DNA from 2 places in the Synechococcus sp. PCC 6716 genome. Region 1 is predicted to be linked to the other one. Evidence: predicted binding sites of a transcription regulator. Region 1 holds the regulator's gene; the other holds the start of a gene.
The links. Region 1 encodes HrcA, which represses chaperone genes, less so after heat shock. Its sites were predicted from a motif close to TTAGCACTCNNNNNNNNNGAGTGCTAA; they were not measured.

Region 1 (9,697 bases):
GTTACCGGTTGTCAGCAGGGTATCGCCCGCTGCCCCTAACCATGCGTAGGTGACAATGCTGGGAATCAGTCCGATAAATGTGGCGGCCGCATATACAGTAACAGGAATAGCTGTTAAGCCAAAGCCAAAGTTAACAAGACTAAAGGGCGAAAAGGGGGCAAGGCGCACCGCTAAAATGAACCAAAAAGGCTGGCTTGCCACCGATTGTTGCAGGGTGTGCAGCCAAGGATGGTGGGCGATGCGCTGTTGTAGCCAATCATAGGCACAGTAGCGAGCCACTAAAAACGCAAGGATCGCACCAAGGGTTGCCCCTAGGAGTGCCCAGACACTGCCCCACACCCATCCAAACAGCGCCCCGGCAATCATTGGGAAAAAGGTTCCGGGAACCCCCACAGCAGTGGCCACCGCAAATAGAACAACGTAGCCAGCAACAGCATAGGTGCCCCAACTGCGAATGAGGGTCACAAGGGCAGAATAGTCGAGCCACCAACTGAGGCTCCCTAAGCTCATTCCCATCAGGGCGATCGCCCCCAAGAGCCAGAGGGTAGAGCCTTTAGGGCGAGGGCAGCGCAGTTTCCACATTGCTTTGCTCAGGGGGTAGCAACGCGGTCTCGTCAATGGCTAAATCGAACCAGAAGGTACTGCCTACTCCTACTTCACTAATGAGATGAATGTGGGTGTTGTGCTTGTGGATAATGTCTTGGACAATGGCTAGACCCAAGCCCGTCCCCTCAAGGGTGTGGACGCGATTCTCAACGCGGAAGAAACGCTCAAACACTCGGGGTTGATCTTCAGGGGCAATGCCCATCCCTGTGTCCGCCACTTCAATGCGCACCCGCTCCTGCTCGGGGTCACTGGGAGGATGCCACACATAGGCTCGAATAACAACCCGTCCCCCCTCTGGGGTGAATTTGAGAGCATTGCCCACCAAGTTGGTTAAGGCACCAATGAGTAAATCGTAGTTCCCCCACACCGCTGGTAGGGGGGTGTCCACCTCCGTAGAAAGCTCAATGGACTTGTTGGCGGCATTCAGTTGGTAGGTGCGCAGAATTTGCTCGATCACTTGCCCCATGTGTACCGCCCCAAATTGGTAGGGGCGACCGGACTCCAGCCTAGAAATGTCTAGGAAATCATTGACTAAGCGGGTGAGGCGATCGGTTTCGTGATTGGCGGTGGCCAGAAACTCTTGCTGCTTTTCATCGCTTAGCTCACTGCCATACTCTTGGATGGTTTCAATGATGGATTTGATGTTGAACAGCGGCGTGCGTAGCTCGTGGGACACATTGCTAATCAGTTGTGCCTTGGCCTCGTTGAGTTCCACTTCACGGGTAATATCTTGGATGGTAATAGCAATTCCCTTGGGTTTTTCCCGCTGGGCATCCATGACGGTAGTCAGCAAAATCCGTACTGATCGCGGGCTGGGTTCCTGCAAGGTGACCCGAAATTCACCCCCCTCCGACTGGCCGGAGGAGGCCTTAAACAGTGGACAGGTCAGTTTCTCGCAGACTGGCGCCGGAAAGCAACTCAAGGCGCTTTGGCCAATGACGTTCATTCCTTCCCAGTTAAATAGCCGCTGGGCAGTGGGGTTCACCAGAATAACCCTCATCTCAGTGTCCAGCAGAATCGCACCATCAGCAATAGTGGAAACAAGGGTATCCAGTTTCGCTTTTTCAGCTTGCAGTTCCTCTACATTCTGGGCCTCGTAGGAGGCCAGCCGCTCTGCCATATCGTTAAAGCTGGTAATCAGCTCTCCCAGTTCGCCGCCAAAGGGAAGGTTGATCCGCTGCTTAAAGTTGCCCGCAGCAATATTTTTCACCCCCTGTACCAATTCTTTGATGGGTTGAGTAATGGTCAAGGCGTTAAACACGCCGCCTAAAATCACCATGATCCAGAGGGAGACAAACACTGCAATGGTCAGATCTCGGGTGAGGCTAGCAGAGGCTATGAAGGTTTCGTTAGGATTGATGCCGATCGCCACCACGCCTAAATTCTGACCATTAAAGCTCAGGGGCACAAAAACATCTGCCACTAGGCCATCGGGGGTTTGATGTTGGCGCACCAGTGGCTCTTGCCGCTCGCGATAGCTTTCGGGCAGTTGCATGCGGCGGCGGAGGGTCAGGGCGCTTTCGACTTGGGGGGCAGAGTAGGGTAGACCGTAGTAAATTTCCCCTGTGGGATCGGCATAGAGGATGTAGCGGATACTGGCGCTACGTTCATAGAACTTACGGGAAAACTCAGCCACGGCGGTCGTATCCCCTTGGGCAATGAGGGGGGCAACATCGGCAGCCAGTAGCAAGCCCAGATCCCGGCCATAGCGGGTGTCGTTAAGGTGGGCATTGGTTTGAATGGTGTTCACTGCCCAAAAGGTGAGCGCGCTCATGATGATCGAAACCACCAGCGTTGCTGTGGCCATCAGGCGGGTTTGAATCTTAAATTCTGACCACCAGCGGGCGATCGCCCGAAACGCTTCCTTAATGTCCCCCTGAGCTGTTGTTTTCAAAACCACCATGCTGCCTAAAAGTACAAAAAATTTATCTAATTTTACGAGTTCTTCTTATATTTTTGCATCTGCCACCGTTTCTAGGCGGGCGAATTGTTCAATGCGGTGCGTATAACGGTGCAACATCTGCTCATTCCACGCCGCGTCATGGCTGTTGACGTACAGGTGCACTAAGGGTTCACTGGCATCGGGCAAGACCAAGATCCAGTTATTGGTGTTGGGGTCGCCAATTTTAACCCCATCAATCAAGTTCAGGTGTGCCCGTGGCTGGGTTTCCACAAGGTGGCGCATTAAGGATCCCTTGGCAATCCACGGGCAGCGGATAGCACGGTGATGGTAGTAAACTTTGGGTAGCTCTTGGCGTATCGCAGTTAAGGGCTTACCAATCAAGGCCAGCATTTCAATGAGGGTGGCGATGGTAAACATGGCATCAAAGCCCGGATGCAACTGGGGAAAAATAAAGCCCGTTTCCGCTGCTCCGCCAAGAACCACGCCGCTGTGGTGCTGGCAGGCTTCCATTAGATCTGTAGGGTTGGTGCGGGTGCGCAGAATGTGCCCCCCCAACTGCTGGGCAATGGTTTCCACTGCGCTGGAAGTGGTGACGGGAACAGCCACTGTACTGCCGGGATGGGTCAGCAAGACCAAGTAGGTCATTAGTGCTGTGAGTTCCTGATCGCTGACCACCGCGCCACTGTTATCCACAAGGGTGAGCCGCTCGCCATTGGCGGACACCTGTACCCCTAAGCTGGCGGACAGTGCTGTGACGACTTGTCCCAGTTCCCGTAGCAGACGCTGGCGCTCCAAAATATTGAGGGGAGTGGGGTGCAGGGTTGCATTCAACACCACTGCATCACAGCCAAACTTATTGAGGATTTGTGGCAGCACCACCCCCGATACCGCATAGGCGTAGTCAATAACAATTTTGGCGGGGTTGCCATAAAACAGTTTTGTATTCAGCCATTTTTCAAACCCTTGGGCGTAGGCAGCAACGCTATTGTTGGGTTGTGCCATCGTCCCCACATCCCTGAGAATGACCCGGCGAATATCTTCACGGAAGTAGGCGGTTTCAATCTGGCGTTCGCGGGCACGACTCAGGTTAATGCCTTTATGGTCAAAAAATTCAATTAGCAATTGATCGGCGCGATCGGGGTGGGCACGAACGTGAATACCGCCGCTCACCGAAAGGGTCTGAGCCGCAAAGCGGGCAATGGGCAGGGCGATCGCCTCCAAATTCAAGACATGAATCCCCACAGACATCAACCCCGACATCAGGGCATGCGCCACCATACGCGAGACACTGCGCTGATCGCGAGAAACAAGTACACTGGTGCCCGGCTCAAGGGTGGAAGCATAGGCTGCCGCCAAACGTACGGCAAACTCTGGGGTAATATCCACATTGGCCACCCCCGCCACCCCCCGCTGGCCAAATAGATACCGCTGCCCTGTGGTTCCCCAGATCAAACTTTCGTTAACGATCGCCCCCGGCTCAATCCGCTTGCCCGGCCACAGCCGCACTCCTTGACTGAGGCTGGCCTCCTCCCCAATCACTGAACGGGTACCGACAATCACCCCTTCGTTGAGAGTGACGTGGCGATCCACATGCACATGGCGAGCCAAGATGCAGTGCTCGAGGTGGCTATCATCGCCAACAAACACCCCATTCCAAGCCACTACACCGCGCAGTTGGCTGCCATTGCCAACAATGACGTTATCTGACAGCACCGTCCCTGCAGCGAGGGTTACGCCCGCACCAAGGCGGCAGTTATTCCCAAGCACAATCGGGTCTTCTAGCTGGATATCTTGGGGCAAGGTGGTGTTGCGCCCCACCCACACCCGCGGCTGTACCTCAGTGCCCTGAATGTCTAACTGAACTCGACCGTAGAGGGCATCCCGCTGCACCTGCTGATAGGTTTGCAAGCTACCCACATCGCACCAATAGGCATCGGTAATGTACCCGTACATGGGCACGTCTGCCTGGAGCAACAGGGGAAACAAATCTCGAGAAAAGTCCCGCTCTGTCCCGCCGCTGAGATAGTCCATCACGGTTGGACTGAGCAGGTACATACCAGTGTTGACAGTATCTGTAAAGACTTCCCCCGCTGAGGGCTTCTCGAGAAAGCGGCGAATCCGCCCCTCCTCATCCGTAAAGACAATCCCGAATTCCTTGGGATTGGACACTCGAGCTAAGATCAAGGTAACGGGAGCACGGTGTTGGTGGTGAAAGCGAATGGCCTCGCTGAGGTTCACATCCGTAATGCTGTCGCCACTGACCACCAAAAAGGGATCCGCCAGCAGGTGGGCAATATTTTTCACAGAGCCAGCGGTACCAAGGGGCTGCTCTTCCTCAACCACATAGCTCAGGTGCACCCCAAACTCACTGCCATCCCCAAAATAATCGCGCACAACATCAGGGAGATAGTGCAGGGTCATCACCACATCATCTAAGCCGTGGCTGCGCAGCAGATTGAGAATGTGCTCTGCAATAGGACGATTGACCACTGGCACCATTGGCTTGGGCAAGTCGCAAGTGAGGGGGCGCAGCCGTGTACCACTGCCTCCAGCCATAAGGACGACGCGCAACTTCACCTCCTTCCGCTGTATCTTGACGGGTATCCTTACTTTCTAGTCTAGGGGACGCCCTAGGGCAACTAGACCCCAGACCTAAGATTGCAACGATTATTTAGGTGCAGCACCTATGAGATTTTCATTGCATTGCTGAATCATCGTTCACTGGTTTATAGATAAAAGGAAGCACAGACGATCAACGTTAGGGATGTGTGGGGTTATGACGATTGAACTGAACGATCGCCAGAAGCAAATTCTTGGTGCCACCATCAACCACTACATTGCAACGGCAGAACCCGTTGGCTCTAAGGCGATCGCCACCGAATATAACCTTAAGGTTAGCCCCGCCACGGTGCGCAATATTATGCTGCTGCTAGAACGCAGTGGCCTGCTTTACCAACCCCACACCTCCGCCGGCCGTGTTCCCTCGGACTCTGGCTACCGTCTCTACGTTGATGAGTTAGTTCAGCCTATCCCCGATGTGGCGCAAAAAGCTGAGTCCCTCTTGGCCGAGCAGTTTTTGTGGGGGCGCGATCGCTTGGAAGTAATTTTGCGTCAAGCTGCTCAACTGTTATCTGATCTGAGTGGATACATTACATTAATTTCCTTGCCCAACAGTCTAGAGCGGCGCATCCGTTTAATTCAACTGGTGGCGCTGGATGCGCAACAGGTGATGGTTATCCTAGTGCTGGATAGCTATGAAACCCAATCGGCAGTCATTTCCTTGCCCAGTGAACCGCAAGAGATTGACCTGCGGGATCGGACATTGCAGGTGTTAACAAATTTTTTGAACCATCAATTGCGGGGGCGATCGCTAGTTGATTTAACGCTCATTGACTGGCAGCAATTAGACCTTGACTTTCAGGACTATGGCCAAAACCTCCAGTCCCTGTTTCAACAACTGAGCCAACGCTATGCCCAAGAAGGCACCTCCCTTGTGGTCAGTGGTCTTGCCGATGTGTTGCAGCAACCGGAATTCTCGCAGGTGGAACAAGTGCAAATGCTCTTGCACCTCCTTGAGGATCAGCAGGATCAGCTCACTCCTTTGATCAGCCCCGATTACACCGCCTCTTCCCAAGTGCAAATTCGCATTGGCACTGAAAATGCCCTTGCGCCAATGCACTGCTGCACCTTGGTCTATTCCTGCTACTGCTGCGGGAACGCCCCCGTTGGCACGATTGGTATTCTTGGGCCAACACGCATGTCCTACGCTCGTATCATTCCCTTGGTGGCCACGGCTGCCGATTACCTTTCCGAGCAGGTCAGCCGTTCCTATGCCGTCTCAGGATAGGATAGAACAACGACTATTATTTGGAAGTTTCAAGTTTATGCTGCATCCGCGTTTAGCTGCTGCATTTGCCCAGCGCTCAGTACTGAAGATCATTAGTGGCCTCAACAATTTTGATGGCGATCGCGTTCGTGCGGTGGTCACCGCCGCAGAGCATGGCGGAGCCACATTGGTGGATATTGCTGCTGATCCAGATCTCGTGCGGATTGCCCAAGAGGTTACCACGCTGCCCATTTGTGTGTCTGCGGTGGATCCGTGCCTGCTGGTGAAGGCAGTTGCAGCAGGTGCAGATCTCGTAGAAATTGGCAACTACGATAGTTTTTATGCCCAAGGCCGTGTCTTCAGTGCCACGGAAGTTCTTGAACTGACCCGGCAAACCCGTGCCTTGCTGCCTCAAATTATGCTCTCGGTGACAGTGCCCCACACGTTGCCGCTGGATGAACAGGTAACCCTAGCGGAATCCTTAGTAGAGGCGGGTGCAGATGTCATCCAAACGGAGGGGGGAACGAGCAGTCAACCGCGCCATAGTGGCACTCTAGGTCTAATTGAAAAGGCTGCTCCGACCCTTGCGGCGGCCTACGAAATCTCTCAGGCCGTCTCCATTCCCGTTCTCTGTGCGTCTGGCTTGTCAGCTGTCACCATTCCCTTGGCGATCGCCAGTGGTGCTGCTGGGGTTGGCGTTGGCTCGGCGGTGAACCAACTCAACAGTGAAGTCGCCATGATTGCCAGTGTCCGTGCCCTAGCGGACGCCCTTCATCGCGCTGTGGCCGTTGCCCCCTAACACTCCCTAGCAGCAGTGGTCAAGCCCTCCCGTTTGGCGCTCAACTGTGCGGAACGCCTGTTTGAGGCTGCTGCCGAACGGGAACGCTTTTTGGCAGCATTGTTCATCCCTCAGCCCTTACCGCCAGCGATCCTCTGGCGCCAGGATCCCCCTACCCCCTCGCCGTTTCCAGTCCTTCCTCCTCTCCCTTGGCAACCCCCATGGGTGAGCCGACTGGCCGTGGGCACTCGGGCGGGGCAACATCCACTCCACCAAGCAGGTGCCTACTACTGCCTAGATAGCTCCTCCGTTTTTGCGGCTGTTCCCCTCCTTTCCTTGCCCCCCTCCCCTAGCCTGATCATTGATGTTTGTGCAGCGCCGGGAGGCAAAAGTCTATTGGCATGGCGCGCCCTCAAGCCCGATTACTTACTTTGCAATGAAGCAATCCCTAAGCGCCTAGGGATGCTAATTAGTAACCTCAAACGCTGTCGTGTTCATCCAGTGGGGGTCACCTGCTGTGATAGTGCCGATTTAGCAGCAACCTTGCCTCAGACGGCTGAGGTGGTGATCGTCGATGCCCCGTGTTCCGGCCAGTCCCTGCTAGCCAAAGGCCAGACCGCTGAGGGCTGTTTCCATCCCCTGACCTTGCGCCATAATCAACGCCGTCAAAAACGAATTCTGGCGGCAGCGGCGGCGTTGGTGCGCCCCCAAGGCTGGCTCCTCTACAGCACCTGTACCTTTAGTCGCGAAGAAAACGAAGAGGTGGCCAAGTGGTTTAGTGCCAAGTATCCCCAATTTATCCCCCAGACTGTTCCCCAACTGGCTGCCTATCAGTCTCACCTAAGTGAGTTGCCTTGCTATCGCCTCTGGCCGCAGCAGCAGGAAGGTGCAGGAGCCTTTACCATCCTGTGGCAGCATCAAGGCGAGGGAGAGCCAACTCCAATGCCCGAACTGAGCAACTGGTTGTGTTGGCAAGCTACAACTGATGCGGTCGAGGCCGCTGACCCGTCTGCCGCCAGTGCAGATAATCCTTGAGAATTTGCGCGTGATCAAAGCAAAGGGAAGACGGCAACTGATCAAGGGGTACAACATGCACAGCCTTTGCATCGTCTGCCGCGACGGGCGTACCGTGGGCTGTGGCAATAAACACTGTACTGAGGGTGTGCTGGCGGGGATCTCGAGCAGGATCTGAGTACACATATAGTAATTCTTGGAGTGTGATCTCAAGGCTCACTTCTTCGCGAGCTTCGCGCTGGGCGGCCACCTCCACCGATTCGCCGTAGTCCACAAAGCCTCCCGGAATAGCCCAACCTAAGGGAGGATAGCGGCGCTCAATCAGGAGAATGGGTCGCTGGGGATAATCTAACAGTTCAATGATGATGTCAACTGTGGGTGCAGGATTGCGGTACATCGACGAAGGCTTCATGGTACGGTAGCAAGGATAGGGTAACGCAACAGGGGACATGGCGGCAGAACAGGATATTGTTGTTCTCAGTAATGGCCCCGGGGAGTTGGCAACGTGGGTGTATCCCTACGTTACGGCTCTGCGGCAGGAGGCTACAGATCAGGTTCGCATCTCGGTCGTAATGGTGCCCTGTCCCCATGCCAGTGGCCGCGAGGCGGACATTGCCCGCTGCTATCCTGGGGTGGATCGGGTGTTGCCGGTGCAAGAATTTTGGCGATTATTGTGCACCAAAACGACCTCTAGCGGTTGGGACTGGCTCCCTCACGGGGTTGTGGTTTTTCTAGGCGGCGATCAACTGTTTGCGGTGCTGCTGGCGAAACGCTTAGGCTATCGCTGCATTCTCTACTGTGAATGGCAGGCGCGTTGGCACCGCTGGGTCGATGTGATTGCTCTGCGCCGTCTGCTGCCGCTGCCACCAACCCGTGCCCATGTGGCGGTTATTGGAGATCTGATGACCGATGTGCAAACCCTTGGGCGTGGGGAGCAACCGCAGGTGCACCAAGACTTGGGCATAGCAGCCGACACGCCGTTGGTTGCACTGATGGCGGGGTCAAAGCCAAATAAGCTCAAACTGGGGGTGCCCCTCTGCTTGGCGATCGCCGATCATTTAGCCACGGTGAACCCGCCTGTTGCATGTGTCATTCCTGTGGCGCCCACCCTCACCCTCGAGACCTTGGGTCGCTATGCTGACCCGCAGCATAACCCCGATCTAAAGCACATTGCTGGCACAACGGCTCAACTGCAGCAACCACCAGAGGGCATTCCCTACCTTGAAACTCCCAAGGGCACCAAGGTGTATTTGTGGCAGCAATTACCCAATTATCCGCTGCTGCGCCAAGTGGCGATCGCCGTCACAACCGTTGGTGCCAACACTGCTGAGCTAGCGGCCTTAAATGTGCCCATGATCGTGCTCCTGCCGGCACAACAACTGCGGGTACAGCGGGCGCATCCTTGGGATGGCTTGGCGGGGTTACTGGTGGCGCTGCCTGCCATTGGTCGGCACTGGACCGCCTTGGTGTTTTGGGCATTAGTGGCCAAAGGGTTGGGTTGGCGGCAGTTCTGGCAACTCCTTCAGGCCCCAGAGATGGATTGGCAACTGGTCAAGCAAGGCTTGGGCTA
Region 2 (21,383 bases), on a different contig from region 1:
AGGCTACACCATTCAGGATTTAGGAAGTAAATTAGGGTTGCTTTTTGGCGATCGCCCCGTCAACCATAAACATCTCGAGGATGGCGACACATTTTTTATTGGCGCTAACGTCAAATTAGTGTTTCGCCAATCCCCCGTTAAGATTCTGCAAAAAACGATTCACTTCCAAGGGAAAACGGTTCTGCGCATTGGCCGGAGTGAGGATAACGATATTCAAATCGACCACCCCCAAATTTCGCGGCACCATGCCAAAATTGAGCGCCAAGGCACCGCCATTGTCCTTAGCGATCTGGGGTCCTCTAATGGAGTCTTTTGTAACGGTAAGCGGCTCACCAAACCCCAATCCCTACGGGTTGGCGATAAAGTGCGCATTGGTCCCTACCTATTGCAAATCAACATTGACGAAACCATTACCGTTGACAACGAAGCGGGTAGCATTCGCCTCGATGCCTTTGGCCTTGAAAAAGTTGTTAAAGGTAACAAGAAACTGCTGCACGATATTTCCCTATCGATTTTGCCCCGCGAGTTTGTGGTCATTGCTGGGGTCAGTGGTTGTGGTAAGTCCACCCTTCTCAAAGCCCTGACAGGCTTTACCCCCGCCTCCAGTGGTACGGTTCTCATTAACGGCAACGACCTTTACCGCCATTTTGATGCCTACCGGTCTGAGTTTGCCTACGTCCCCCAAGAAGATATTGTCCACAAAGAATTAACCGTGGCAGAAGCCTTGAACTTTGCTGCTCAGTTGCGGATGCCTGCCGATGTAACTCCCCGTGAGCGTGAGCAGCGGGTTGTAGAGGTCATGGCCATTTTGGGCTTGAGCGATCGCCGCGATGTCCCTATCAAAAACTTGAGTGGCGGTCAGCTCAAGCGGGTCTCTATTGGTGTGGAATTGCTGACCAAACCCAGCTTATTCTTTCTAGATGAGGCCACCTCCGGTTTGGATCCGGGCACCGAAGCAGAGGTCATGTGCTTGCTGCGGGGTCTAGCCAATGATGGCTGCACCGTTGTTCTCATTACCCACGTCACCGAAAACATCAAACTGTGTAACCTCGTGATCTTCTTAGCGGCGGGGGGGCGCGTGGCGTATTTTGGACCGCCGGATCAAGCGGCAGCCTACTTTGGGGTGCAGTCCTTTAATGATATTTATCCCCTCATCGAGCGGGAGCGAACCCCCGAGGAATGGCAGCAACTCTACTTGAAATCTCCCCAGTATAAAACCTATGTGCTGGATCGCCACAAAGATGTTATCTGCCACCTGAACGACGCGCCACACGCTGTACTCCGTCGGGGGCATAGCCACACCCATGCCGTGTCTGGCCTACGGCAGTACTGGATCTTGTTGCAGCGGGAGGCCGCTATCCTCCTGCGAGATCGGGTGAGCCTAATCCTGAACTTTTCAATCCCGTTCATTATCGGCATTTTGGATTTAATTGTCTGGGATCGGTATCTGTTTGATATTCGCAACGGCGATGCGGCCTCTGCCATTACCATGTTATTTGCAACGGCACTGGTGGCGGTCATGGTGGGGAACCTGACCACGATGCGCGAAATTGCCAAGGAGCGCGATATTTACCGGCGGGAGCGCCTTGTTGGCTTAAAAATTGGTGCCTACGTTTTCTCTAAAATTACCCTTGCGTTGTTGCTGGCGCTGTACCAAGCCTCGGCCTTTCTGCTATTCAAAAACATTGCTATTGATTTTCCGGGAGATAGCCTCACTCAATTGCAACTGTGGCTAACGATGTTCCTAGCCTCCTTTGGCGGGATGGTGATGGGGTTGCTGGTCTCGGCGCTGTCCCCCAACACGGCGATCGCCCCGCTGCTCCTCATCCTATTTATTATTCCTCAAGTCACTTTTGGCGGCGGCATCATTGCCCCCTCGCAGATGAACCCCATCGGCCAAGTCATGAATGTCTTCACGCTCACCAAATGGCCGTTTGAAGCGTTTGTCACCATTACGGGAATGGGTAAAGACGTTGCCCTAGATCCGTGCTGGACAGATCCCAACGAGAGCCATGACCCTGCCACCTGCCGCTGTACTGGGGTGCAACTCTTTAAGTCCTGCTACTTTCCGGGAATTCGTCAGTACTATACCCCCGCCCTAGAGGCCGCCAAACCGCAGCAACCCACTGAACCAGCCATTCCCCAAACCCCAGCGCAGTTGGCCACCTTTCGTGAGGACATGGCCAACTATAAGGATGAACTGGATATTTGGCAGGAGCAATACTCTGACTGGCTCATGCAGCGGGAAAAAGCCGTTGGCCAAGCCGAGGGGATTATTGACCGCCTTTATCGTATTTATGGGGAGTTCTTTGCGGTAACGGTACAGCGGCATTGGCTATTCATCAGCCTCTTTATTGTTGCCATGCTCGGTATGATTATTGGGCTGCAACTCTACTACGACACCCTGCACTAAGGGAGGTACCCCATGGCCACCTTAACCCTGTTGGGGCAGACCCAACTTCAGGACTACGTTACCGCCGTGGCGTGGGGCGATCGCTATCTTTTAGCTACTTCTGCCGCAGGGGATGTGTATCAGATTGATCCGCTGTTAGGGGAACAGGTGATCCTACAACCAGCAACCGAGCAAAGCCTTGATGTGCTTGCGGTCGCAGGCGATCGCTGGGCGGCGGCTGGCCAGCAAGGACGGCTGATCATCGGCGCTTGGCACGAAGGAGACGATCGCCGTCACCTCCTGAATTATGGTTCAGTGTGGATCGATCAGCTCGCATGGCACCCGCACCACCCATGGGTGGCCTTTAGCTTGGGGCACTACGTCCAAGTATGGGACGCGGCTGCCGCAGAGGTGATCACAACCCTCGACTTTGGCGAGTCCTCCGTTTTGGCACTTGCTTGGCAACCCACGGGAGAGACTTTAGCTGTGGCAGGCTACCGCGGGATTCAGGTGTGGGCGGTGGCAGATTGGGATGCCGATCCCCTCTCCCTTGGGTTTATGTCCGCCGCTGTGGATCTCGCATGGTCGCCCCAAGGCGACTACCTAGCCGCCAGCAACATGGATCACACCCTCTTTGTCTGGCGATGGGGCGATCAGTATCCATGGCAGATGCAGGGGTTCCCCGGCAAAGTGCGAAACTTGAACTGGCTGAGTCCTACCCTAGGGGCGATCGCGCCGCGCCTTCTCACGAGCTCCCAAGAGGGGATCATCCTCTGGCAGTTCAGCCCAGAACAGGACAGTTGGCAACCCAATGTCTTGGAATTACATCGTGGCACCGTGCGAGCGCTGAGCCTACATCCCAATGGCCAAGGCTTTGCCTCCAGCGGGGATGAAGGGTGGCTCTGTCTTTGGCAGCAGTTGCAACCCCGCCAACTCCTAGATGCTGGGGATGTGAGTGCGCTGGCATGGCATCCCTTAGGGCACTATCTTGCCGCTGGTGGCTGCCAAGGGGAGGTCTGGGTTTGGAGCGCTCAAGCGGGGTAATGCCTGTGGTAGGATGTTGCTGCTCAGGTATGGGGCAACGTGGATGCAGTTGATCGATCGCTATGGCCGCCTTTTTGGCAAACTCAGTCTGCTAGACATTGGTGCCGGGGTTGTGCTGCTGTGCGTACTTGTGGGCTTGTTTGTGTTGCCGGGGCGATCGGGCACCTCCCTTGCCCAAATCACCACCGCCAAGCCCATAGAAGTCGATATCCTCGTGTTGGGCTTAAGTACACCAACGCCCCAAGACTTAATTCCCAACGGCAGTACGGCAAACTTTATTATCCGCAACCAGCCCTACGGCCAAATTACAGTCAAAAATGTCCAAGTGCTACCCCGCACCGTCACCGTCTCGCAGCCCGACGGCTCGGTAAAAGCCCTACCTGACCCGCGCCCCGAAATGGCCTTTAGCAGCAATCTTTTAGTCACCCTCGAAGGCAAAGGTCAAGTGACTAACAGTGGCCCTGTCCTTGGGAACAGTGCCATCAAAGTAGGTACCCCTGTCGAACTAGAGGGCAAAGAGTATAACTTTCGCGCATCCGTCATTGCCGTTAGGACATTTTAGGAACCATTGCCACACAGTCAATTTCCACCTTCACCCCCTTGGGCAGACGTGAAACCTCAACACACGCCCGTGCGGGAGCTGTGTCGGGGTCAACATATTCACCATAGACGCTATTCATGGCAGCAAAATCATTTAAGTCCGCTAAATATACTGTTGTTTTCACCACCTGCGACCAGTCACTCCCCGCTGCCCTGAGCACCGCACTCAGGTTCTGCATCACCTGACGGGTTTGGGCAACAACATCTTCGCCACCAACAACCTCCCCCGTCTGCGGATCAAGGGCAATTTGCCCCGCCAAAAAGACCCACTCCCCCACCTGTACCGCTTGACTGTAAGGCCCAACGGGGGCTGGGGCATCCGGTGTATAAATAATTACTTTCGTCATAAAACTTAAAATAGTTTACAAAGCGGGGCGATCGCCCCAAAAGCTGATGATACAGGGCATTGTCAAACCCATACCAGCAACAAATCAATGGGTATCATAGCGCAAAGATATGCATTTATACCCCCATAAACATGTCAAGAATTCAAGCATCTTAAATAATGTTAATTATCGGCAAAGCCTGTACTACCCTTCTATAATGCTGAATTGAGCATTCGCCTCCAGAACGGGCTTTATCGTTCCATTCGGTGTCATTAGAGTAAAGATTCTTCACAATCTTTATCCTAACGGCCAGTCTATTAAATGAAGCGAATGCCCTCGTTCCTTCCTTGCCTAAGAGAGAGGAGAGACTCGATGACCATCAGTCCACCGGAGCGAGAGCCAAAAGTCAGAGTCGTGGTTGACAATGACCCAGTACCTACGTCCTTTGAGAAATGGGCAAAACCTGGGCATTTTGATCGCACTTTGGCCAGAGGTCCCCAAACCACCACATGGATTTGGAACCTTCACGCTCTTGCCCACGATTTCGATACACACACTAGCGACCTCGAAGATATTTCCCGCAAAATCTTCAGTGCACACTTCGGCCATCTGGCAGTGGTGTTCATCTGGCTGAGTGGGATGTACTTCCACGGTGCAAAATTCTCTAACTATGAGGCTTGGCTGGCCGATCCTACCGGCATCAAGCCCAGTGCTCAAGTTGTCTGGCCCATTGTCGGTCAAGGCATCCTCAACGGTGATGTCGGCGGTGGTTTCCACGGCATCCAAATCACCTCGGGGCTATTCCAACTCTGGCGAGCCTCTGGGATCACCAATGAGTTCCAGCTTTACTGCACCGCGATCGGTGGCTTGGTCATGGCTGGCTTAATGCTCTTTGCAGGCTGGTTCCACTATCACAAGCGCGCTCCCAAGCTGGAATGGTTCCAAAACGTGGAGTCCATGCTCAACCATCACTTGGCCGGTTTACTCGGCCTCGGTTCCTTGGGATGGGCGGGTCACCAAATTCACGTTTCGCTCCCCATCAATCAGCTCTTGGATGCGGGTGTGGCGGCGAAGGATATTCCGCTGCCCCATGAGTTCATTCTCAACCCCAGCTTGATGGCAGAGCTTTACCCCAACATCAATTGGGGGGTGTTCAGCGGTGTGATTCCGTTCTTCACGTTTAACTGGGCCGCTTACTCAGATTTCTTGACCTTCAAAGGTGGTTTAAACCCCGTTACCGGTGGCCTTTGGCTGTCGGATACGGCACACCACCACGTGGCGATCGCCGTCCTCTTTATCATTGCCGGTCACATGTACCGCACCAACTGGGGAATTGGCCATAGCCTCAAAGAAATTCTTGAAGCTCACAAAGGCCCCTTCACTGGGACTGGGCACAAAGGTCTCTACGAAGTGCTGACTACGTCTTGGCATGCCCAACTGGCGATCAACTTGGCCATGATGGGGTCGCTCAGCATCATCGTGGCGCAGCACATGTACGCGATGCCGCCCTATCCCTACCTTGCCACCGACTATCCAACCCAGCTATCGCTATTCACCCACCATATGTGGATTGGCGGCTTCCTGATTGTTGGCGGTGCCGCTCATGGGGCAATTTTCTTTGTGCGGGACTACGACCCAGCCGTCAACCAAAACAACGTGTTAGATCGCGTTCTGCGGCATCGGGATGCCATTATTTCTCACCTGAACTGGGTCTGTATTTTCTTGGGCTTCCACAGCTTCGGACTGTACGTCCACAACGACACCATGCGAGCCTTTGGTCGTCCCCAAGATATGTTCTCTGACACTGGCATTCAATTGCAGCCGGTCTTTGCCCAGTGGGTGCAGCACCTGCATACCCTTGCACCGGGCGGTACTGCTCCCAACGCCGCAGCCACTGCTAGCGTGGCGTTTGGGGGTGATGTTGTGGCAGTGGGTGGCAAAGTCGCCATGATGCCGATCGCCCTTGGCACCGCTGACTTCTTGGTGCACCACATCCATGCCTTCACCATTCACGTGACGGTATTGATTCTGCTCAAGGGTGTGCTGTTTGCCCGTAGCTCTCGCTTAATTCCCGATAAAGCCAATTTGGGCTTCCGGTTCCCCTGCGACGGCCCCGGTCGGGGTGGCACGTGCCAAGTCTCCGGTTGGGATCACGTCTTTCTTGGCTTGTTCTGGATGTACAACTGCATTTCCGTGGTTATTTTCCACTTTAGTTGGAAGATGCAATCGGATGTGTGGGGGACGGTTGCCCCCGATGGCACCGTGTCTCATATTACGGGCGGTAACTTTGCCCAAAGTGCCATCACCATTAACGGCTGGCTACGGGACTTTCTGTGGGCACAAGCCTCCCAGGTGATTGGCTCCTATGGTTCAGCCCTATCCGCTTACGGCTTGCTCTTCTTGGGTGCTCACTTTGTTTGGGCCTTCAGTCTGATGTTCCTGTTCAGTGGCCGTGGCTACTGGCAAGAGCTGATTGAGTCCATTGTTTGGGCACACAACAAGCTAAAAGTTGCGCCAGCAATTCAACCCCGTGCCCTGAGTATTATTCAAGGTCGGGCGGTCGGTGTGGCGCATTACCTCCTAGGGGGGATTGCCACCACATGGGCATTCTTCCTAGCTCGAATTATTTCTGTAGGATAGGGGCGAGGAGGATACTACCGACTATGGCAACTAAATTTCCTAAGTTTAGCCAAGACCTCGCACAGGATCCGACCACACGCCGGATTTGGTATGCCATCGCTACGGCACATGACTTTGAAAGCCATGATGGTATGACCGAGGAAAATCTTTACCAAAAGATCTTTGCCTCCCACTTTGGGCATCTGGCCATTATCTTCCTGTGGGTGTCTGGTAGCCTATTCCACGTTGCGTGGCAAGGCAACTTTGAGCAGTGGATTCAAGATCCCCTGAACACCCGTCCCATCGCCCATGCGATCTGGGATCCCCAATTTGGCAAAGCAGCGGTTGATGCGTTTACCCAAGCGGGTGCGTCCAGCCCTGTGGATATTGCCTACTCCGGTGTGTATCACTGGTGGTACACCATCGGTATGCGCACCAACGGCGACCTCTACCAAGGCGCTATCTTCCTACTGGTGTTGGCCTCCTTGGCACTGTTTGCTGGTTGGCTGCACCTGCAACCCAAGTTCCGTCCTAGCCTCTCTTGGTTCAAAAATGCTGAATCGCGCTTGAACCACCACTTGGCGGGGCTGTTTGGGGTAAGCTCCTTGGCGTGGGCTGGCCACCTGATTCACGTTGCTATTCCCGAATCCCGGGGGCAGCATGTCGGCTGGGATAACTTCCTGAGCACCATGCCTCACCCAGCGGGGTTGGCACCCTTCTTTACCGGTAACTGGGGGGTATATGCCCAAAATCCCGATACCGCGAGCCATGTCTTTGGCACCTCGCAAGGAGCAGGTAGCGCAATTCTGACCTTCTTGGGTGGCTTCCATCCCCAAACCGAGTCTTTGTGGCTCACCGATATGGCGCATCACCATTTGGCGATCGCCGTCCTCTTCATTGTTGCCGGTCACATGTATCGAACCCAGTTCGGTATTGGCCACAGCATCAAAGAAATGATGGATGCCAAAGACTTCTTTGGAACGAAGGTAGAGGGGCCGTTTAACATGCCCCACCAAGGCATCTACGAAACCTACAACAACTCATTGCACTTCCAACTGGGGTGGCACTTGGCTTGTTTAGGGGTTATCACCTCCTTGGTGGCACAGCACATGTATTCTTTGCCGCCCTATGCCTTTATTGCCCAAGATCACACCACCATGGCGGCTCTTTATACCCATCACCAGTACATTGCTGGCTTCTTGATGGTGGGTGCCTTTGCCCATGGTGCCATCTTCCTCGTACGGGATTATGATCCGGTACAAAATAAAGGCAACGTGTTGGATCGGGTGTTGCAGCACAAAGAGGCGATTATTTCCCACCTTAGCTGGGTCTCCCTCTTCTTGGGCTTCCACACCTTAGGTCTGTACGTTCACAATGATGTCGTGGTGGCCTTTGGCACCCCTGAAAAGCAAATTCTTATTGAGCCAGTCTTTGCGCAGTTTATCCAAGCGGCGCACGGTAAATTGCTCTACGGTTTTGACACGCTGCTGTCGAATCCCGATAGTATTGCTGCAACTGCTTGGCCCAACTACGGTAACGTCTGGCTGCCCGGCTGGTTAGATGCCATCAACAGTGGCAACAACTCGCTCTTCTTAACCATTGGCCCCGGTGACTTCTTGGTTCACCACGCCATTGCCTTGGGGCTGCACACCACCACCCTGATTTTGGTGAAAGGTGCGCTGGATGCCCGTGGTTCCAAACTGATGCCCGATAAAAAAGACTTCGGCTATGCCTTCCCCTGCGATGGCCCTGGCCGGGGCGGTACCTGCGATATTTCTGCGTGGGATGCCTTCTATCTGGCGATGTTCTGGATGCTGAACACCATTGGCTGGGTCACCTTCTACTGGCACTGGAAACACCTTGGTGTCTGGGAAGGCAACGTGGCACAGTTCAATGAAAACTCGACCTACCTTATGGGTTGGCTGCGGGATTACCTCTGGTTGAACTCGTCTCAACTCATCAACGGTTACAATCCCTTTGGCACCAATAACCTCTCCGTGTGGGCATGGATGTTCCTGTTTGGTCACCTCGTGTGGGCCACTGGCTTCATGTTCCTGATTAGCTGGCGCGGTTACTGGCAAGAGTTGATTGAAACCTTGGTGTGGGCGCACGAGCGGACACCATTAGCGAACTTAGTGCGTTGGAAAGATAAGCCAGTGGCGCTTTCTATCGTGCAAGCTCGTTTGGTTGGCTTAGCTCACTTTAGCGTCGGGTATGTCTTGACCTACGCCGCCTTCCTGATTGCTTCAACCGCCTCGAAGTACGGTTGATCTAGCTAGGTTAGGTTAACGTCTAGAAAATCCCCTGCTGCTCTGGTGGGGGATTTTTTATAGAAACCGGAGGGTTCGGGAACCGGATAAACCCTCGCTCGTTCCCGACGGGGATACAGAACGGTTCCCGCGCCTACGGCAGTAGGCAGAATCAGTCTTGACATTCTTCTCCAGACAAAGTGATGTCCTGACTGATACGTGCAATGACGAGTCGATTTTAGCTGTATGCCATCTTCTCTCATACGGTTGCTATTCACGTAAATCGGCCTCTATAATAACTGCATACCATCTTAACCTAATGATGTTTTTAGCCGTCCAAAAAGATAGTTTCCAACCTGACAAGCAGCTTGCTCAGTTGCTTACTGAGTTAGCGCGTCTTGCCAACAATCTCTACAACCAAGGCGTGTATGAGTCTCGGCAATACTTCTTTGAGCAAGGACGGAAACCGTTCAAGGTTCTGAAGTATGTCAACCTCTACGCAAAACTGAAGGAGAGTGAAAACGGGAAGCTGTTACATTCTCAGGCTGCACAGCAAGTGTTGAAATCTGTGAATGAGGCGTTCAAAAGCTTCAAATCACTCTCAAAACTGTTCAAACTGGGGCAGTTCGAACATGAACCAAAATTGCCGCGATACCGCACCAAAGGCGGGTTGTATCAAGTCGTATTCACGGGGCAATCCCTGAAAGTAGAGAAAGGCTTGATTCGAGTTCCTTTGGGCAACGGTGGGAAAGCTGCATTTGGAAGAGATGCGTTCTACATCCCGTTACCAGAACGATTAAAGGATGTGCAGATTCGAGAACTGCGATTCATTCCGACGAATGGGCAGTGGGTTGTTGAGTATGTTCACTTCACGATGGACAAGACTGCTCAATGCTGCAAATTGTGTCCTGAGAACGTTTTAGCGCTTGACCCAGGCCTGAATAACCTCTTGGCCGGCGTGACAAATACTGGACTTGCCTTTGTGTTGGATGGTAGAGGGTTGACATCTCGAAACCAATGGTTCAATAAGCAGGTTGCCAAATTCAAATCGATTCTGACTCATGGCAAGCCATCCATGAAGGGCGCGACCTCGAAGCGAATCCAACTTAATACCCATAAGCGAAATTGCTACGTGCGAGACTACATCAACAAAGCAGCACGGTGGGTCGTCAACTTCTGCTTGGAAAACGACATCGATACTATCATCTACGGTCGAAACAACGGGCAGAAAGATGAAATCAATTTGGGTGCAAAAACGAATCAGGAATTCGTGCAAATTCCGCACTACAAAGTGTTTGGACGAATTGAGCAGCTTTGTTTAATTGTCGGGATTCGATTAGTCGAAACCGAAGAATCGTATACGTCTCAAGCCTCGTTTTTTGATAATGACTTCTTGCCTACGTTCGGTGAAAAACCTGAAGGGTGGAAGGCATCAGGAAAACGAATTCTTAGAGGTCTGTACCGAACTGCGCAAGGATGGCTTATCAATGCAGACTGTAATGGAGCCTGCAACATCATGAGAAAGGTAAGCACAAAGCTCAATATCGAGTTGAGTGGAGTGTGTAGAGGGGCTGTGGCAGCCCCTTCTAAGGTCAAGTTAGGGCAGATTGGTTTTGCTCTAGCCTAACTTAGAGAAGCCTCGCCGTTCCACGGCGGGGAGTGTCACTACCGGTCAGATTCGGGTGCTCTCGCAAATCGAACGCTTTGGCAGCCCCCGTGACTCCGAAACTGATCCGGTAGAATTAGCGTAGGGGACTTGCCAGCCACTGCCTCAGCATACCGAGGATGTCATTGTGGGAACTCCAAACGAGCAGCCCCGATCTGCCGTGATTCGTGCCCACCGATGCAACTTTATTTTGACTATGGTGCCACCACGCCCTGTCGTGCCGAGGTCTTAGCGGCAATGCTGGCGGCCTATGAGCAGCAGTGGGGAAACCCCGCTAGTATTCACGCGTGGGGTCAACGGGCGGCGATCGCCCTAGAGCAGGCACGGATGCAAGTGGCAGCCTTAATCAACGCCCATGCTGACGAAATTATTTTTACCTCGGGGGGCACGGAAGCCGATAATTTGGCCTTGGCGGGGATCACCCAGCAGTACTCCACGCCACAACATCTAATTATTTCTGCCGTTGAGCATTCGGCTATCGCTAAGCCAGCCGCTGCCCTCGCTGCCCAAGGGTGGCAGGTGACCTATCTTGGGGTCAATCGCTGGGGGCAGGTGGAACCGGCTCAACTGCGCCAAGCTCTACGGGATAATACCGTACTTGTTTCAGTGATCTATGGCCAAAGTGAAGTGGGGACGCTGCAACCCATTGCTGAGTTGGCGGCTATTTGTCAGGAGGCGGGGGTACGCTTTCACACCGATGCGGTGCAAGTGGCTGGGCGATGTCCCCTCGATGTGCGGCGCTTAGGGGTCGATTTACTATCGTTGTCTAGCCATAAGATCTATGGCCCCCAAGGAGCCGGTGCCCTCTATGTGCGCTCGGGGCTAGCGCTAGAGCCTCTGTTGCGCGGTGGCGGCCAAGAACTGGGACTGCGCTCTGGCACACCGGCGGTGCCGACACTGGTGGGATTTGGGGTTGCGGCGGAACGTGCTGCTGCGGAATTAGAGACAGAGCACCCACGGCTGATTCAACTGCGCGATCGCCTCTGGCAACAATTGCAGATGCATCCCCAAGTAGAACTCACTGGTCATCCTTGGCAGCGTTTGCCCCATCATGTAAGTGTGATCCTGCGCGATCGCCACGGTCAGCCCCTCAATGGCAAAACCTTTGTCCGCCAACTGAATCTGGCGGGGATAGCCGTTAGTGCTGGCTCGGCGTGTCACAGCGGTCAGACCCAGCCCAGCAGCACCCTATTGGCCATGGGGTACGATCCGGACACAGCCAAAGCGGGGATCCGCATTACGTTGGGGCACCAGACCACTGCCGAGGACATCGATTGGTTGGTTATGGTACTGCGGCAGTATCTGGCCGACGCGATCGCGCCTGCGGTTCCCATGTCTCTCAGCTAAAGGCACACCTATGCTACTGGCGACGCTCTCTGATCAAGGTTCCTTCGCCCTGACCCTTTACGGCATAGGGATAACCGCAATACTGCTATTCACCCTCCTGCGGTGGGCGCAACACCCCTCCCCCATTGAGAAAGAGCGCGATCGCTATCAAAGGGAACTTAGTCAATGCCAAGCTGAGTGCGCTCAACTGCGGCAACAACTGGAACAAATAAGCGCCGACAACCATAACCTATTGCGCGATCGCGACCACTGGCAACAGCAATACCAAGCCCTTAGCCAACAGTTGACAACCTTAGAAGCTACCTATCAACAACTAGAGCAAAACCTGCATCGCCTTGAACAGGAACGCGATCGCCTTCAACACGCCCTGAACCAACCCCCAGATTGGTGGCACGAAATGACCAAAAATTATCAAACATGGTGGGAGAGCCTACCTTTTTTACCCCACGAAGAAACTGGATCGAACTCGTCTCAGCAATGAAATCCGACGGAGCTAGTGGCCTAGGCTTCAGCGGTAGCAGAATTTTGAGTGGAGTATGCACAAAGGGAATCGACACGCACGGTGAGTCCGCCTACCCGACACTGCTCCCTTTTAGCCCAATAAAAAAGCGGAGAGTCACTCCCCGCTTTACCTAATTCCTGATCCCGTTGTGAGTTGTCTAACTCTGGAACAGGTTACGTTGCCACTGGTAATGAATCGTGGGTGATACTAGTTCGTTAAGAAACTAGTAGTCGAAGTCACCCCCCATGCCAGCGCCTGCCCCTGCGGGAGCATTATCTTTTGGCTCGGGTTTATCGACGATAATGCACTCGGTGGTCAGCACCATGCCAGCAATAGAGGCTGCGTTTTGCAGCGCCGAACGGGTGACTTTAGCAGGGTCAACAATGCCAGCTGCAAACATATCGACGTACTCGTCTTTGGCTGCATCGTAACCTACATTAAAGTCTTTTTCTTTGACCCGCTCAAAAATGATGGCTCCATTTTGACCAGCATTTTCAGCGATGCGGCGCAGCGGAGCACTGAGGGCGCGCTCAACGATGTTAGCTCCAATGAGCTCCTCACCGGTTAAGTGTTCCGCAGCCCAGTTGCTCAGTTCGGGTGCTAGGTGGGCAAGGGTTGTGCCACCGCCGGGGACAATGCCTTCTTCAACGGCTGCTTTGGTCGCGTTGATGGCATCTTCGAGACGCAGCTTGCGATCTTTCATTTCAGTTTCGGTGGCGGCACCCACTTTAATCACGGCTACGCCACCCGCCAGCTTGGCTAACCGCTCTTGCAGCTTCTCTTTGTCGTAGCTGGAATCGGTTTCCTCAATTTGCCGACGGATTTGCTCACAACGGGCTTTCACGGCTTTTTCGTTACCTTCGGCCACAATCGTGGTGGTGTCCTTAGTAATGGTGATGCGGCGAGCTTTACCCAACATATCCAGTTTGGTGTTGTCGAGTTTCAGACCCGCATCTTCGGTAATCACCTGACCGGCAGTGAGCACCGCAATGTCTTCCAGCATGGCTTTACGGCGATCGCCAAAGCCAGGAGCTTTAACGGCAGCCACATTGAGTACCCCACGCAGGCGGTTCACCACTAGGGTGGCCAGCGCTTCTTTCTCGATGTCCTCAGCAATAATCACTAAGGGTTTACCCGCACGTGCCACTTGCTCTAGGATGGGCACGAGGTCTTGAACCAGAGTGATTTTTTTATCGGTGATGAGAACAAACGGCTCATCGAGAACGGCTTCCATCCGCTCGGTATCAGTGGCAAAGTAGGGAGAGATGTAGCCTTTGTCAAAGCGCATCCCTTCGGTGACCTCCAATTCGGTGGTCATGGATTTGCCTTCTTCAAGGGAAATTACCCCTTCCTTACCTACTTTGTCCATGGCATCGGCAATCATCCGACCCACTTCTTCATCGTTACCGGCAGAGATGGCTGCCACTTGGGCAATGGCTTTTGAGTCTTCGACGGAGCGAGCGTGGGCAGCAATTTTATCCACTAAGAATTGAGTGGCTTTGTCAATGCCGCGTTTTAGGGAGATGGGGTTCGCTCCGGCTGCAACGTTGCGTAGCCCTTCTTTGACCATGGCGTGAGCTAGCACGGTAGCGGTGGTGGTACCATCGCCAGCGGCATCGTTGGTTTTAGAGGCAGCTTGGCGAATCAGAGCCACACCCGTATTTTCAATGTGGTCTTCTAGTTCAATTTCTTTGGCAATGGTGACGCCGTCGTTAATGATTTGCGGGGCACCAAATTTCTTTTCCAAGACGACGTTACGACCTTTGGGGCCAAGGGTGACAGCCACGGACTCAGCCAAGATGTCCATGCCTTTTTCAAGGGCGCGACGAGCATTTTCGTTGTAGATGATACGTTTTGCCATAGGTGTTTCCTACCTCAGTTGTTCAACAGTAATGAGATGTTGCAAGGCAAGTGATTAGGCAACCACTGCCAGAATGTCTTTTTCCGAAAGCAGAACGTAGTCTTCACCGGCTAGCTTGACTTCGGTACCGGCATACTTGGAGTACAGCACTTTGTCGCCCACTTTCACATCCATTGGCTGGCGTTTGCCGTCGTCGTTTAGTTTGCCAGGGCCAACGGCGGTGACTTCACCCACTTGGGGTTTTTCGCGGGCGTTGTCGGGCAGCAAGATGCCCCCAGCCGTGCGTTCTTCACTTTCGCTGACTTTGACAAAAATGCGATCGCCCAAAGGCTTTACAGTTGAAACACTTAGAGATACGGCTGCCATAGCGTACTGATCTCCCAATCGTAAGAATAAGGGTAAACGTCATGCTGCACGGCTCTGTCCGATCGCGCAGCAGTCAAGGAGTCGAGACGTTGGTGTTAGCACTCTCTACCTCCGAGTGCTAATGTAGCGAGAGGGGATTGGCGATCGCAACTCGGGTTGCAGTACGGTTTTCCGAACGGCACCCTAGGACTTCAGGCCAGTCGTGGCAATACCGCGAATCAACTGTCGCTGGCCAAGGGCAAACAACACAATCACGGGCACCGTAGCAATCACGGCAGCGGCCATCATCAGCGGCCAGTCATTTGTAAACTGTTCCTGAAAGTTCGCCAAGGCAAGCTGCACCGTCACCAGTTCCGGTTTTGTCGTAAACACCAAGGGCTTAAACAGGTCATTCCACTCGCCAATGAAAGTAAAGATAAATAGCGTAACAAGGGCAGGCCGGCTCAGGGGCAGCAAAATATACCACAGCACCTGCCAGCGGCTAGCGCCATCCAAGAACGCTGCTTCCTCAAGTGCCATGGGCAAGGTCAAGAAGAATTGCCGCATCAGAAAGACCCCGAAGCCATTGGCAGCCGTTGGTAGAATTAACGCGCCGTAGGTATTAATCAGATGGCCTGCCTTCAAGATCAAAAAGATTGGGATCACCAGCAGTTGAAAGGGAATAACCAGCGTTGCCAGCATCAGCACCAGAATCAACTGCTGGCCGCGAAACTGTAAGCGCGCTAAGGCGTAGCCCGCCAACGCCGACGTAAATAGCTGGCAGGCCGTTACCGCCAATGCCACTAGGGTAGAGTTAGCAAAGGCACGGATAAAATGTCCCTGCTCCCAAGCGCTTTGGTAGCTCTGCCATGTCCACCCCTGAGGCGGCAGCAGTTGGCTAGGAAGTGCACCCGCAGGCCAGCCGGAGGTACACACCACAACGATTAAGGGACTCAGCAGCAGCACGGCGCCTAGCCCCAGCAGCAGCGACAACCCAACAGTGCGGAGCCTAGCGGCCACTGCCAGACATCCGTTTCAGCAGATCCACAAAGCCCTTGACCTCTTCGCGGAATAGGAACCCAGCGTAGGCTTCCATCCCGTGCTCGCCAATATCCAACCCTTCGATTTCTTCCTCTGGGGAGACGCGAATCCCCATCGTTACCTTTAGTAAGAGCCAGACTGCCGTACTAAAGAGTACTGTAAAGCCCCCCACTGCCAGCACCCCTACTAACTGATGCCACAGTTGAGTCACATCCCCGCTCCACAGTAACCCCTTAAGGGGACCGTCTTTGTAGAGGCTCCCCGGGCCATCGGCAAATAGACCCACCGCCAAGGTCCCCCAAATACCATTGACCAAATGGACGGAAATGGCACCGACCGGATCATCGATTTTGAGACGATCCACAATGACCACTGAAAACACAATGATGATACCAGCTACGATCCCGATGAGAATGGCACTCTCAAGGGTAACAAAGGCACAGGGGGCAGTAATGGCGACTAAGCCTGCCAGAATGCCGTTAATGATCATTGAGAGATCCGGCTTACCAAAGTACAAGGTGGAGACTACCGTTGCCGTAACCCCACCAAAGGCGGCGGCCATATTGGTTGCGACCGTAATGTGGGCGATCGCTAGTGGATCTGCGGTCATGGTCGAACCCGGGTTAAAGCCAAACCACCCTAACCACAAAATTAAGCAACCAAGGGTAGCAATGGCAAAATTATGGCCAGGGATCGCCGCCACTGAGCCGTCTTCCATATAGCGGCCTAAGCGCGGCCCAAGCAGTGCTGCCCCCATCAAGGCCGCCCAACCACCGACGGAGTGAACCACCGTTGAACCCGCAAAGTCCCACATTCCCATCTTCTGCAACCAACCCCCACCCCAAATCCAGTGACCGGTAATTGGGTAGGAGATCCCCACCAACAACAAGCTAAAGACAAAAAAAGCATAGAACTTAATGCGCTCAGCAACTGCCCCTGACACGATGGTGGCGGCTGTACCGGCAAACACAAGTTGGAAAAAGAACTTGGCGTACAAGGGGACTGCTGCCCAACTCAGAGCGTCGTAAACTCCGCTGTAGTTTTCGGTAGCGGGGCTGTTATCGGAGCCTAGCAAAAAGAAACCACTCAAACCCATGAAGGCGTTGCCATCCCCAAACATGAGGGCAAACCCAATGGACCAAAAGGAAATGCTGGAGAGGGCAAAGACGATGAGATTTTTTGAGAGGAGGTTGACTGCGTTCTTAGCTCGACAAAAGCCGGTCTCCAGCATACCGAAGCCCGCGTTCATGAAGAATACCAACACCCCTGCAAAAAGAACCCAGAGCGTATTGAGCACCACCGCCACGGCTTCGGGAATATCGCTCGAGGCGGCAGTATCTTGGCCAAGGGCAGCCGTTGCCGAGAGCACCCCAATCATCCCAGCAAACACCAGCAGGGTGCGGCGCAGGGGTAGGTACAGCAAACAACTCAAGGGATGGTTGAAACGCAACCAACGACGGGACACAGAGCGCAGCTTCATAGGTTTAGTTTTCCAGTCACGCGAAGACAATTTACAGATACCCCCGCCAGCCTCAACTCTTAAGGGATACCAAGGGTTGAGCCGCAAACTAGCAATATACGCAATTCCTTGCTTGATCATCCCTGAAGGGGAGCGCGGCCAAATGTATCAGCAATTACAAAATACCGGAATCACTGCCCAAATTCTGCATAGGTTGCTGCATGTGCCAGTTAAGAAAGTTGCAATTGCCCGCAAGTGTTCGGAGTATCCAGTGCTGACTAATTTGCGTTGCCCTAGCCTTGCCCTCGTCCGCCCTCGGGCGATCGCCCCCAACAGCCTTTTTCTTGCCCTGATGGGGTTAGGGGTGTTGACTCTGCCGTTGCCCCCAGCGATGGCGCAAATTGCTGTTTATGAAGGTCAGCGGGTTACGGGGGATGTGACAATGACCCTCCCCGATGGCAGCACTTACCAAGGAGAACTCCTGAATGGTCGTTTTAACGGTCAAGGGATTCTCTCGATGGCTAACGGCAACCGCTACGAGGGGGAGTTTCGCAATGGTCGTTACCATGGCCAAGGACTGCTGACCTATGCGGATGGGGGTCGCTACGAAGGCGGGTTTGTGGATGGGGTCTTCAATGGCAAAGGGATTTTAGAGCTGGCCAATGGTCAACGGTACGAAGGCAACTTCCAAAATGGCCAGTTCCATGGCGATGGTGTTTTAACCTTTGCCGACGGTACCCGCTACGAAGGCAAATTTGAAGCGGGTCAGTACCATGGAATGGGGACGCTATCCTTTGGGGATGGCACCAGCTATACGGGGAATTTTCGCAATGGCCTGTTCGATGGGCAAGGGGTGTTTACACTGCCCGACGGCTCCCGCTTGGTGGCAACATGGCGGAACGGTCGCCGCGAACCCCGCTAACATTCGTTTGGGGGATGCTCTCATTCTGTGCCTTTAACGTCAACAGATGCCATTACATCAGCCCTCGCACCCTACAGTCGTTTTGGGGTGCGTTTGGGGCTAGAGCCTATCCAAGAACTCTTAAGTGCCCTCGGAGCACCGCAGGAGCGGGTTCCTTTGATCCATGTGGCAGGCACCAATGGTAAAGGCTCAGTCTGCGCCTACCTTGACAGTGTCCTGCGGGCAGCGGGCTATCGCACTGGTCGCTACACCTCGCCCCACCTGTTGAGTTGGTGTGAGCGCATTTGCGTTGATGGTGCGGCAATTGCCGTGGACGATTTCTTAGCGCTGATTCACCGGATTGAGGGGGTGCTCCCCCAACTGACCTACCAGCCCAGTCAGTTTGAATTGGTCACTGCTGCAGCATGGCTGTATTTTGCTGAGCAGCGGGTGGACATTGCAGTTATCGAAGTGGGGCTGGGGGGGCGGCTCGATGCCACCAACGTCTGCCCACCTCCCTTGGTGAGTGTGATTACCTCCATTGGCTGGGATCATTGGCAGCGCCTCGGCAATACCCTCGGGGCGATCGCCAGTGAAAAGGCGGGGATTCTCAAATCCCACCGACCCGCAATCATTGGGCCGGTGCCACCAGAAGCGCAAGCGGTCATCCAAACTCGCCTAGAGCAACTACAGTGCCCTGCGGTGTGGCCTGAACCGGCTCAGTGGTCGGCGCGCCCCGGGTGGGCAACTTGGCGGGGGATTGACTATCCATTGCCCCTTGCTGGGGAGATGCAACTGGTGAATTCAGCGTTGGCGATCGCCACGGTGCAAGAACTCCAACAGCAGGGTTGGTCCATTGCGCCTGAGGCTATTGAAATTGGGATGGCGCAAACCCGCTGGCCAGGGCGACTGCAATGGTTATCTTGGCAGGGGCAAGACCTTTTGATTGACGGTGCCCACAACGCGCCAGCAGCCGCCTACCTGCGGCAGTACGTGGATCAACTGGGGTGGCCGACAGTGACTTGGGTGGTGGGGATGCTGGCCAACAAAGATCACGCTGGGATTCTCCAGCAACTTCTGCGACGGGGCGATCGCCTCTGGCTGGTGCCTGTGCCTGCGCACCAGAGCGCCGACCTCGATACCTTAGCTGCGCTGGCACGCCAATGCTGTCCTGAGGTGGCAGAGTGTCGGTGTTTTGGCAGCATACTAGAGGCGTTAGCGGCATCCCCTCCCCATGCGGTTGTGTGTGGTTCCCTCTATCTCATTGCGGTCGTGCTAGGGGTTCACCGCAATGGTGTATTGACAGCGCTGTAGGGTTTTGCTAGGTTAAAGATCGCTCAAAAATTGGGACTGTAGTTCAATCGGTTAGAGCACCGCCCTGTCACGGCGGAAGTTGCGGGTTCGAGCCCCGTCAGTCCCGTTGCTCTCAAGAGTAGGTGAATGGAACCTGCCCTTGGGTTTAACTAATGAGGGGTTCGGGAAGCAATACGTCCCGCCCTGTACCCGTAGGGGTAGTGTCGGGAGGATGTCACGTAGGATGGTTATGGTTGCCAGTCCCCCAAGCCAACACCTTGTAGATACTCACCAGCGGCGCATTCGCAAGCTCCGTCTCTCGATTACCGATCGCTGCAATTTGCGCTGTACGTACTGTATGCCAACAGACGCAACCTTTATGCCGCCACAGCATTACCTGACGGTGGCGGAATACGCGACCATTGTGGCAGAACTGGTTGCCCTAGGGGTGGAGGCGGTGCGGCTGACGGGGGGAGAGCCACTGCTGCGTTCAGAATTTCCTGAAATTCTCGCGGCGTTAGCAGCGGTGGGGGTGCCAGACTTGAGCTTGACCACCAATGGCCTGCGTTTATCTAGTTATTTAGGTGTGTTGGCAGAGTATGGAGTACGGCGGCTGAACATCAGTTTAGATAGCCTTGATTCGCACACCTTTGCAACCATTACCCATGGACAACAGTTGGAGGTGGTGAAAGGGGCGATCGCCCGTGCGGTGAACGAAGGGTTTCAGGTCAAGCTCAACATGGTGGTGATGCAGGGGGTCAACGATCACGAGCTAGTTTCGATGGTGGAATACGCAAAATCCCTAGGGATTGAGGTACGGTTTTTGGAGCTAATGCGCATTGGTTATGCCTGTCATCTACCCCATAGTCAATTTATCAGTGCGGCAGCGATGATTCGCCAACTCCAAGGTCACTACGATCTGCAACCTGTGCCCCGTCCCCAAGATGCCACGTCCTTTAACTTTGTCACCGCCTGTGGTGCCCAGATTGGGTTCATTGCCTCAGAGTCGCAGCCTTTTTGTCATCACTGTTCACGCTGGCGACTCTCGGCGGATGGGGTTCTGCGGGCATGTTTATTCAAAGAAGCGGGGGTCGCTCTGCGGGGGCTGGATGCTCAGGCACGACAAGAGGCCTATCAACAAGTTCTTGGCATGAAACCGGCGATTCGGGCTGCTGAAGTTCACCATGCCATGTATCAGATCGGAGGTTAGCGCCATATTCTTAGAACATACCAATTCCAAATGGCAATAAGATGCCAGAGATTAGATAACTCGGTTTTTTGAGTGGTTGAACAAAGTTAGACCGCACTCCCCATCCTCGCTTTAGCAGGGTGGGGTTAGGTTGCGGCAATGGAGCAAAGCGGAATTGCCAATAGATCTAGTCCTTGTAGCCCTAGTTCTCAATATCCTCTTTCAGGATTTCCAGAGATGCCCCACCAGCGGAAACAAATCCATACCCCCTTTTCCAGAAGAAAGGCTTCCAGTAGTAGGGGTTTAGGAAAGCACGAAATTCCTTCCTGATTTCTCGGCTAGTGATGGTTTTGAGGATATTCACAAGGTCTGACGATGCTAGTTTGGGCGGCATTTCTACCAGCAAGTAAATATGGTCTTTTGTTCCCAAATCAGCTTTGCACTCCATAAGGAGGCAACCCTGCGTTTCACAGAGCTTTGCCATCATGCTTTTCAGCCTCGCTTCAATCTCTTCTGTAATCACAGGGTGTCTGTATTTAGTTACAAACA

Region 2: the regulator HrcA is predicted to act here: its motif matches at 15,068-15,094, upstream of groES (co-chaperone GroES).

The regions. Positions count from the first base shown of each region.
Region 1 covers NZ_JAKLTU010000016.1:10,824-20,520, reverse strand. The annotation lists gene L5220_RS08850 (TVP38/TMEM64 family protein) at 1-582, opposite strand, end outside; gene nblS (two-component system sensor histidine kinase NblS) at 554-2,500, opposite strand; gene L5220_RS08840 (sugar phosphate nucleotidyltransferase) at 2,555-5,080, opposite strand; gene hrcA (heat-inducible transcriptional repressor HrcA) at 5,286-6,356, shown strand; gene L5220_RS08830 (DUF561 domain-containing protein) at 6,394-7,134, shown strand; gene L5220_RS08825 (RsmB/NOP family class I SAM-dependent RNA methyltransferase) at 7,150-8,148, shown strand; gene L5220_RS08820 (NUDIX domain-containing protein) at 8,090-8,539, opposite strand; gene L5220_RS08815 (glycosyltransferase family protein) at 8,577-9,697, shown strand, end outside.
Region 2 covers NZ_JAKLTU010000001.1:217,519-238,901, forward strand. The annotation lists gene L5220_RS01045 (FHA domain-containing protein) at 1-2,413, shown strand, start outside; gene L5220_RS01050 (WD40 repeat domain-containing protein) at 2,426-3,436, shown strand; gene L5220_RS01055 (DUF4330 domain-containing protein) at 3,450-3,998, shown strand; gene L5220_RS01060 (RidA family protein) at 3,985-4,383, opposite strand; gene psaA (photosystem I core protein PsaA) at 4,735-7,002, shown strand; gene psaB (photosystem I core protein PsaB) at 7,026-9,251, shown strand; gene L5220_RS01075 (RNA-guided endonuclease InsQ/TnpB family protein) at 9,550-10,857, shown strand; gene L5220_RS01080 (cysteine desulfurase family protein) at 11,074-12,243, shown strand; gene L5220_RS01085 (hypothetical protein) at 12,254-12,724, shown strand; gene groL (chaperonin GroEL) at 12,969-14,606, opposite strand; gene groES (co-chaperone GroES) at 14,661-14,972, opposite strand; gene L5220_RS01100 (carbohydrate ABC transporter permease) at 15,156-15,971, opposite strand; gene L5220_RS01105 (ammonium transporter) at 15,961-17,472, opposite strand; gene L5220_RS01110 (MORN repeat-containing protein) at 17,585-18,373, shown strand; gene L5220_RS01115 (bifunctional folylpolyglutamate synthase/dihydrofolate synthase) at 18,401-19,666, shown strand; tRNA gene L5220_RS01120 (tRNA-Asp) at 19,699-19,772, shown strand; gene moaA (GTP 3',8-cyclase MoaA) at 19,896-20,855, shown strand; gene tnpA (IS200/IS605 family transposase) at 21,037-21,383, opposite strand, start outside.